3 regions of the Bradyrhizobium sp. FW305-F6 genome follow, and region 1 is predicted to be linked to each of the others. Evidence: predicted binding sites of a transcription regulator. Region 1 holds the regulator's gene; each other region holds the start of a gene.
What was found. Region 1 encodes PhoB, which activates phosphate uptake and scavenging genes when phosphate is short. Its sites were predicted from a motif close to TGTCATNNANCTGTCAT; they were not measured.
Positions count from the first base shown of each region.

Region 1 (3,274 bases):
TGCGGACGGTATGACGCGCGCATTGCGCAACGCACCACTGACCGGCCCCGGAAAACGAAACGTGCCGCCTTTTAAGGGCGGCACGTGGCACTATCTTATGCTTGGCAAGACGGGTGTCAATGCCACCCGGAAAGCCTCGCGAAACGCTGAATCCGTAGTCTTGCGGTGCCGATTTTGCGGGGTTTTCACTACGGAACATGTGGAAGCGAGTCTGCGGACTCTTGCGCGAGAGTCACGCCATATTGTAGCGTTTGGACTGTCAGATACGACATCTCGTGCAGCAGTTCTGATCCCAAGAGTCCTCATGTACCGGCGTAACGTTCGGGCGTCTTGAGCGCGCCCGGCGAGCCTTAAGGGATTCTGGCGGCACGGGTTTTTCACGGCTTAGGCATTCGCTGCGAAGGCCCCAGGATGGCAGGCGCGCAGCGAGGGAAAGGGTGCAATGACGGTTTTGACCTGGTCCGATGATCGCGTCGAGCAGCTGAAAAAGCTTTGGGAGGCCGGACTTTCGGCCAGCCAGATCGCGGCGGAGCTCGGCAATGTGACCCGCAACGCCGTGATCGGCAAGGTGCACCGGCTCGGCCTGTCCGGTCGCGCCAAGAGCCCGTCATCGGCAGCGCCGCGGCCGCGGAAGGCGCGGCCCGCGCAGCACATGATGCGGGTGACGCGGCCCGTCGCGCGCGGCAACACCGCGCTGGCGCAGGCCTTCGAGGTCGAGGTGGAGGCAGAGCCTGTCACCTACGACAACGTGGTGCCGATGAGCCAGCGGCTGTCGCTGCTGGAATTGAACGAGGCGACCTGCCACTGGCCGGTCGGCGATCCCTCGAGCCCGGATTTCTTCTTCTGCGGCGGCAAGGCGCTCTCCGGCCTGCCCTATTGCGCCCAGCATTCGCGCGTGGCCTATCAGCCCGCAGCGGACCGGCGCCGCGCAGCACCAAAGCCGGGCACGCGGTGAGTTCGTTAATCTACCTGATGGCAGTCGTGAAGCGATCACGGCTCCAGTAACTCGGTGTCATCCCCGCAAAGGCGGGGATCCATAGCCACAGGGCGCAGTCGTTGCGCGAGATGGTCATTCCGAGTCTTCGCCAAACCTCGTCCTGTGGTTATGGATCCCGGGCTCGCGCTGCGCGCGCCCCGGGATGACGGCGAGATTGAAGCCGCAGCTCGCTAATCCGAGATCAAGAAACTCAGGTCTGCTCCGCCTTCGCGAAGCGATCGTCCAGCGCGTAGCCGGCGCCGCGGACGGTGCGGATCGGGTCCTGCTCGCGGCCTAGGTTGAGCAGCTTGCGCAGGCGGCCGATATGGACGTCGACGGTGCGCTCGTCGATGTAGATGTCGCGTCCCCAGACGCTGTCGAGCAGCTGCTCGCGCGAGAACACGCGGCCGGGATGCTCCAGGAAGAACTCCAGGAGGCGATATTCGGTCGGGCCGAGGTCGATCGGCCGGCCCGAGCGTGCCACGCGGCGCTTGTCGCGGTCGAGCTCGATGTCGCCATAGGCCAGCACGGTGGCGAGCCGCTCGGGGCTGGCGCGCCTGAGCAGGCCCTTCACGCGGGCGAGCAGCTCCGGCACCGAGAACGGCTTGACGATGTAATCGTCGGCGCCGGTCGCAAGTCCCCGCACCCGCTCGCTCTCCTCGCCACGCGCGGTGAGCATGATGATCGGCAGCTGCTTGGTCTCCGGGCGGGTGCGCAGGCGCCGGCACAGCTCGATGCCCGACAGGCCCGGCAGCATCCAATCGAGCACGATCAGGTCGGGAATGTGCTCCTTGAGGCGGGTATCGGCATCGTCGCCGCGCATCACCGTCTCGACGTCATAGCCGTCGCCTTCGAGGTTGTAACGAAGAAGCTCTGTGAGAGCTTCCTCGTCCTCAACCACCATAATGCGTGCGCCCATGGTGTCGTCGCTCCTTAAGGTCTTCAGGTATTCGGTATCGTCGTGGCGAAGGTCGTCATGTCGCCCTTCGGCCGCTTGTCGGTGATCGCCTGGCCCTCGATCATGTAGAACACGGTCTCGGCGATGTTGGTGGCATGGTCGCCGATCCGTTCGATGTTCTTGGCGCAGAACATCAGGTGGATGCAGAACGAAATGTTGCGCGGATCCTCCATCATGTAGGTGAGGAGCTCGCGGAACAGCGAGGTGCAGATCGCGTCGACTTCCTCGTCGCCCTTCCACACCGCCATCGCCGCCGGCAAATCGTGCGCGGCATAGGCGTCCAGCACCGACTTGACCTGCTGTTGCACGAGGTCGGTCATGTGCTCCAGGCCGCGGAACAGCTTCAGCGGGTGGAAGTCCGTCTCCAGTGCTGCGACGCGCTTGCCCATGTTCTTGGCGAGGTCGCCGATGCGCTCGAGATCGGTCGCGACGCGCATGGCGCCGACGATCTCGCGCAGGTCCACCGCCATCGGCTGGCGGCGGGCGATCGTGAGCACCGCGCGCTCCTCGATGCGCTTCTGCAGCGTGTCGATATCGGTGTCGGTGGCGACGACGCGCTGGCCGAGCGGGACGTCGCGGCGGATCAGCGCGTCGACGGAATCGACGATCATGCGTTCGGCGATGCCGCCCATTTCGGCGACCAGGCGCGTGAGTTCCTGGAGGTCGCTGTCGAAGGCCTTTACGGTATGTTCAGAACCCATGTTCCGTCTCCTCAGCCGAACCGGCCGGTGATGTAATCCTGCGTGCGCCGGTCTGTCGGCGACGTGAAGATCTTGCTGGTGTCGTCGAACTCGATCAGCTCGCCGAGATACATGAAGGCGGTCTTGTCGGAGACGCGCGCCGCCTGCTGCATGTTGTGGGTGACGATCGCGATCGTGTAGTTCTCGGACAGTTCCTGGATCAGCTCCTCGACCTTGGCGGTCGAGATCGGATCGAGCGCCGAGCAGGGCTCGTCGAACAGGATCACCTCGGGCCGCACCGCGACGGTGCGGGCAATGCAGAGGCGCTGCTGCTGACCGCCGGAGAGCGAGAGGCCGGAGGCGTTGAGCTTGTCCTTGACCTCGTTCCACAGCGCGCCGCCACGCAGCGCCTTCTCGACCCGGCCGTCCATCTCGGATTTCGAGATCTTCTCGTAGAGACGGATGCCGAAGGCGATGTTCTCGTAGATCGTCATCGGGAACGGCGTCGGCTTCTGGAACACCATGCCCACGCGCGCGCGCAGCAGGTTGAGGTCGAGCTTGGGGTCGAGGATGTTGGTCTGGTCGAGCAACAGCTGACCGTCCGCGCGCTGGCCCGGATAGAGATCGTACATCCGGTTGAAGATACGCAGCAGGGTGGAC
Region 1 is NZ_JBYSYD010000002.1:1,708,907-1,712,180, forward strand. It holds gene AC3WLX_RS19465 (GcrA family cell cycle regulator) at 443-955, shown strand; gene phoB (phosphate regulon transcriptional regulator PhoB) at 1,188-1,895, opposite strand; gene phoU (phosphate signaling complex protein PhoU) at 1,919-2,635, opposite strand; gene pstB (phosphate ABC transporter ATP-binding protein PstB) at 2,647-3,274, opposite strand, start outside.

Region 2 (3,274 bases), on a different contig from region 1:
GTGGTCGAGCCCCGCCGCGGCGAAGAGAGTCGGCGTCTGCTGTGGTCGCTTCGGACTCATCCGCCCAGCGTGACGTTGATCTGCTGGCCGCCGCGCACCACCGTGATGCGCCAGATCCGCGGTCGTTCGCCCGCGGCCTTTTCGAGGTCCGCGGTCTTGCTGATCTTCTGGTTGTTGACGGCCAGGATGATATCGCCCTTCTGGAAGCCGACATTCGCGGCCGCGGTATCCCCGCCGATTTCGGTAATCACGACGCCTTCGGTGTCGGCGTCCAGACGCAGCTCGTCGGCGACAGCCGGCGTGATCGTCGAGACCTTCGCGCCCTGGAACGGCGAGCGCGCGGTGACGACGAGTTCGTTGCGACCTGCATCGGGGGCGGTCTCCAGCACGACGCTCAGCTTCACCGGCTTGCCGCCGCGCTGCACGTCGATCTGCGCGGTGCCGCCGAGCGGACGGGTCGCGAAACGGTAGTCGAAGGCGTTGGGATCATCGACGATCTGGCCGTCGATGCCGGTGATGAGGTCGGAGGATTTCAGCCCGGCCTTCGCTGCCGGCCCGTTCGACACGACGCTCGCGACCAGCGCACCAGTCGGCGAGCGCAGCCCCAGGCTCTCGGCGATCTCGGGCGTCACCGCCTGCAGTTTTGCCCCGAGCCATGGCCGCTTCACCGCCTTACCGCCGCTCTTGGCGGAGGCGACCACGACGCGCACCATGTTGGCGGGAATCGCAAAGCCGATGCCTTGCGAGCCGCCTGAGCGCGAATAGATCGCGGTGTTGATGCCTGCGAGCCTGCCGGCCATATCGACCAGCGCGCCGCCGGAATTGCCGGGGTTGATCGCCGCGTCGGTCTGGATGAAGAACTGATAGTCGGTGATGCCGACCTGCGTGCGCGCCAGCGCCGAGATGATGCCGTGGGTCACCGTCTGGCCGACGCCGAAGGGATTGCCGATCGCGAGCACGATGTCGCCAACCAACAGCTCGTCGGAATTGGTAAAGTCGAGCGTCGGGAACTTCTCCTTGGCATCCTTCAGGCGCAGCACGGCGAGATCGGTGCGGGAATCCTTCAGCAGGATCTCGGCCTCGAACTCGCGCTTGTCCGACAGCGACACTTTCACCTGGTCCGCGCCCTCAATGACGTGGACATTGGTGACGACGAGGCCGGAAGCATCGACGATGACGCCGGAGCCGAGCGAGCGCTGCATCTGCTCGGGCTGCTGGCCGGGAACGCCGAAGAAGCGGCGGAAGATCGGGTCGTCCAGCAGCGGATTGCGGTTCTGCACCAGCTTGGCGGCATAGACGTTGACGACGGCCGGCTGCACCCGTTGCACGATCGGCGCATAGGACAGCCGCAGCTCGGCTTGTGACGACGGGACGCGGCGGTCCTGCGCGGCAGCCGGATTAAAATGGGCCAAAAAAGCCACGCACAGCGCCGTGGCGGCGGCAGTCCAGGTCGCTCGAAACATTCCTACCTCTTGGAAAAGACGACGGAATATAGGCGCGTTCGCCGGCCAATAGAAGTGCGCCGGGCGGCAATATTCGGCCGCTTCACGGGGGTGTCCGGCTGCGAACGGGCTGTACGAATCGGCGATTTGCGCGGGCGGCAGGTTGGCATGATGCGTGTCATCTTGCATGGTGGTGGACGCTGGATTCGGTTGCGGCGAATTTGCATCAGCGGGAACTCAGGCAGCCGTGCGCAGCGTCGCGGAGCAGTCATCGATTACACCTAGGCTCTCCGTTCGCGACTTCAGGAAAACCGCCAAACGATGGAGCGTAACGTGAGCAGAACAAGAATTGCCGCCACCGCGATTGGTCTTGCCGGCGCGCTGGCGGCCTCGCAGGCGCAGGCCCAGTCGGCAAGCAACAGCGAGCAGGAGATCGCGCTCCTGAAACAGCAGTTGAAGATGCTGGAGCAGAAGCTCGACAAGCTCCAGAGTCAGACCGCGGCGAACACGGCGGCCACAGCAAAGGCGAAATCGGAAGCCAAGGCCGAGGCAAAGGCCGAGGCCCGCGCAGAGGCAAAGGCTGCGGTTGCCAATGCCAATGCGGCAATCCCCGTCAAGGGGCCGGCGCCGGCATCCGGCGTCGTCGTGACGATGCCGAATAATCGGCCGACGATCTGCACCGCCGATCAGGCCAATTGCGTCGCCATCACCAGCCGCCTGCATTACGATGTCGGCGGATACGACTATCGTCCCAACACCGCGGCCACCGTGCCCCAGAAGCTCGATAGCGGCCAGAACGTGCGCCGCGCGCGCATCGGCGTCACCGGCAAGTTCTTCCACGACTGGAATTTCGCGCTGGTCTACGATTTCGGCGGCTCGTCGGACGGATTCGGCGGCGCTGCACCGGGCTCGCTGCCGGGCGGCGGCCTCTCCGGCGTCGAGAATGCCTATATCAGCTACACCGGCTTAAAGCCGTTCGGCGGCAAGATGGCGGTTGAGGTCGGCATCATGGACCTGCCGTACACGCTCGACGAAGCGACGAGCTCGAACGACATCATGTTCATGGAGCGCGCCTCCCCCGGCGTGGTCGCCACCAACATCGCCGCCGGCGACTTCCGCTCCGCAGCCGGTGCGCGCTGGTTCAACGACCAGCTCTGGATCGGCGGCTATGTCACGGGACCATCGACGGGAGCGATCCATTCCGCTTCGAGCGTCTCGCCGCCGGGCACGAGCGAGCAATACGGCGCGGTGGCGCGAGTTGCCGGCAATCCCATCAACGCCAAGGACTACTCAGTGCATATCGGCGCCAATGCGCAATGGCTGATCCAGCCGCCGCGCAACCTGATCGCCAACACGCAGACGGTCACGCTGAGCGATCGTCCGGAATTGCGCCTCGATCCGACACCTCTGATCTCCACCGGCGCCATCGCCAACGTCTCGGGTGCGCAGGTCTACAGCATCGAAGCCGCGGCCACCTACGGTCCCTTCATCGTCCAGGGCGAGTACTTCTGGTACAATGTCGATCGCAGCGCCAACACCAGTGTTCCGCTGGTCGGCGCACCGAGCCTGAAGTTCCAGGGCGGCTACGCGCAGGCCGGCTATGTGCTGACCGGCGAAGGCCGGTCCTATAATGCGGCGAACGCGGCCTATGGCGGCGTCAAGCCTGCGCATCCGTTCTCGCTCGAGGGCGGCGGCTGGGGCGCATGGGAGATCGCAGGGCGCTTCTCGACGATCGACCTCAACGACCAGCTCGCGACCGCGGCCGGTGTCGCAGGCGGCCGGCAGACCGTCTACACGCTTGCGCTCAACTGGTACGTCAACGGTAACGTCCG
Region 2 is NZ_JBYSYD010000003.1:407,305-410,578, reverse strand. It holds gene AC3WLX_RS22390 (replication-associated recombination protein A) at 1-60, opposite strand, end outside; gene AC3WLX_RS22385 (DegQ family serine endoprotease) at 57-1,463, opposite strand; gene AC3WLX_RS22380 (OprO/OprP family phosphate-selective porin) at 1,776-3,274, shown strand, end outside.
Region 2: the regulator PhoB is predicted to act here: its motif matches at 1,698-1,714, upstream of AC3WLX_RS22380 (OprO/OprP family phosphate-selective porin).

Region 3 (3,274 bases), on a different contig from region 1:
CTCGGCATCGGCCCCCGGGCGCGCGGTGGCGCGCACCATCGGCTTGATCAGGTCGACCAGGCGGTTGCCCGCGTCGATATCGACGCCTGAATCGGCGTAAGTGAGGCCGTTTTTGCGGTCGGTCATGCCCGATTTCCAGTGGGTTCGCGGCTGGTTACGTCGAATTCCGGGGACGCGCAATGGCTCGCATGGCGCTCCTCGCTATACTATGTAGACATATCAACCGGTTCAGCCTGTAACGGGCCGGATTTGAGGTCAGAACCGGTGCCGGGAAGCGCTGCGTGAGTATTCCGAACATCATTACCCTGGGCCGCATCATGCTGGTCCCGGTCATCGTTTGGGCGATCGTGTCGAGCCAAATGGAGGTGGCATTCGCCGTGTTCCTGATCGCCGGCATCAGCGACGCCGTCGACGGCTTTCTGGCCAAGCGCTTCAACATGCGAAGCGAGCTCGGCGCCCTGCTCGATCCGCTTGCGGACAAAGCGCTGCTGGTGTCGATCTACATGGCGCTCGGCATCTGGGGCGCGATCCCGCGCTGGATCGTGATCCTGGTGGTGTCGCGCGACATCATGATCGTCGCCGCCGTGATCGTCTCCTGGCTGTTCGACAGGCCGGTCGAGATGAAGCCCTCGAAGGTGTCCAAGCTCAACACGGTGGCGCAAGTCGCATTCGCGGCCTTGGTGCTGGCCGCACTTGCCTTCGGCTTCAAGCCCGCGCCTTATGATATCATCCTGATGGGCCTCGTCACGGTCTTCACGCTCACCTCCGTGTCGCTCTATCTGGTCGAGTGGTTGCGCCACATGAGTACGATCGAGGCCAAGTGAAGGGACGTTCGGCCCCGTAACGGGCTAAGTCCCACACGATTAAGTCGAACCTCGTCAAATGCGCCGGCATGCCGGCATGGAGCAAAGCAAGCGTGGCAGGCCGCGTTCATCCCCGACAACTGGCGTTTTCCCTTCCGCATGCGGAGAGCCTCAGCCGGGACAATTTCCTCGAAGGCCCCGCCAATGCGGAAGGTCTCGGCCTGATCGACAGCTGGCCGGAATGGCCGAACCGGATCATGTGGCTGGCGGGCCCGGAAGGAAGCGGCAAGAGCCATCTGGCGACGATCTGGGCGGAAGAGGCCGGCGCGCGCTCGACCAGCGCCAATGCGCTGACCGCGGCAGGCGTTCCGGGCGCACTCGCCACCGGCGCGCTCGTGGTCGAGGACCTCAAGGCAAAGGATTTCGACGAGCGCGCCATGTTTCACCTGATGAATCTGGCCCGCGAGGATGCCGCCTACGTCCTGTTCACCGGACGGGAGGCGCCGGCCGCGCTGGAGATCGAGCTTCGCGACCTGCGCTCCCGCCTGCGGGCCGTTCCGGTGGTGACGCTGCTGCCCCCCGACGACCAGCTCTTCCGCGGCCTCATCGTCAAATTCTGCGCCGACCGCCAGCTCACCGTGGACGAGAGCGTGGTCGGCTATCTCGCCACCCGCCTGGAGCGATCCTCGGCCGCCGCCCGTCAGGCCGTGGAACTGCTCGACAGCGAGGCCCTGCGGCTCGGCCGCCCCGTCACGAGGGCACTGGCTGCCGAGTTGCTCCGGGACGCCTGAGCCGCCCCGCCCGGACGCTCTGCGTGAAGTCCGCTTGACGCAGCGCTGCCGCGGAACATCAATGTCATCGAAACGTCATCGCTCTAACACATGCTCCCGCGGGTTTTGCGCATAGGTCGCAAAGTGAGGCGAGACAGGATGGACCGACTTCTGATGGACTCTGCGCAAACCATTGAAACTAAAGAAAAAGCCCCGGAAGTCGAGGGGCTGCCCGCGATCGCGTCGAGCCCTGAACGATTCATCAACCGCGAGCTGTCCTGGCTGCATTTCAACCGCCGCGTCCTCGAAGAATCGGTCAATCCCAGCCATCCGATTCTGGAGCGGGTGCGATTCCTGTCGATTTCGGCGAATAACCTCGACGAGTTCTTCATGGTCCGCGTCGCGGGCATCAAGGCCCAGGTGCGCGAAGGCATCGCCGAACGCAGCCCCGACGGCCTGACCCCGTCCGAGCAGCTCGCGCTGATCAACCGCACGGTTTCCGAGCTCGCCTCCGACCAGCAGGCGATCTGGCGCGACCTGCGCAGCACGCTGGCCGAGGTCGGCATCGTGCTGGTCGACGGCAAGGACGTCACCAAGGCGGAACGGGCCTGGATCGAGGATTATTTCCTCCACAACGTATTCCCGCTCCTGACGCCGCTCGCGATCGATCCTGCCCACCCCTTCCCGTTCATTCCGAGCCTCGGCTTCACCATCGCGCTCCAGCTCACGCGCGCCGCGGACGGCCGGCAGATGAACGCGCTGATCCGCATGCCAGGCAAGATCGACCGCTTCATCCGCCTGCCCACTGACGGCAAGGTTCGCCTGATCTCTCTGGAGCAGGCCACCGGCTTGTTCATCAACCGCCTGTTCCCCGGTTACAACGTGCACGGCCAGGGCGCCTTCCGGGTCATCCGCGACTCCGAGCTCGAGATCGAGGAAGAAGCCGAAGACCTGGTCCGCCTGTTCGAGACCGCGCTGAAGCGCCGCCGCCGCGGCTCGGTGATCCGGCTCGAGATCGACGCCAAGATGCCCGAGGAGCTGCGCAGCTTCGTGCAGCACGCGCTCTCGACCGCCGACGACGAGGTGTTCCTGGTCGACGGCGTGCAGGCGATGAACGAGCTCTCGCAGCTTACCCGCCTCGACCGGCCCGACCTCGAATTCACCCCTTACGTGCCGCGCCATCCCGAGCGCGTGCGCGAGCATGGCGGCGACATCTTCGCCGCGATCCGGCAGAAGGACCTGATCGTCCACCATCCCTACGAGTCCTTCGACGTCGTGGTGCAGTTCCTGCAGCAGGCCACGCGCGACCCCGATGTCGTCGCGATCAAGCAGACGCTCTACCGCACCTCCAACAACTCGCCGATCGTGCGCGCGCTCGCCGAAGCGGCCGAAGCCGGCAAATCCGTCACCGCCTTGATCGAGTTGAAGGCGCGGTTCGACGAGGAGGCCAACATCCGCTGGGCGCGCGATCTCGAACGCGCCGGCGTTCAGGTCGTCTACGGCTTCCTCGAATTGAAGACGCACGCAAAGCTCTCCATGGTCGTACGCCGCGAGGGCGGCAGCCTGACGACTTACGTCCATACCGGCACCGGCAACTATCACCCGGTCACGGCGCGCATCTACACCGACCTCTCCTACTTCACCTCGGATCCGACCATCGGACGCGACGCCGCGCGGGTGTTCAATTTCATCACCGGCTAT
Region 3 is NZ_JBYSYD010000001.1:747,004-750,277, forward strand. It holds gene purM (phosphoribosylformylglycinamidine cyclo-ligase) at 1-126, opposite strand, end outside; gene AC3WLX_RS03690 (CDP-alcohol phosphatidyltransferase family protein) at 282-824, shown strand; gene AC3WLX_RS03695 (P-loop NTPase family protein) at 917-1,594, shown strand; gene AC3WLX_RS03700 (RNA degradosome polyphosphate kinase) at 1,748-3,274, shown strand, end outside.
Region 3: the regulator PhoB is predicted to act here: its motif matches at 1,657-1,673, upstream of AC3WLX_RS03700 (RNA degradosome polyphosphate kinase).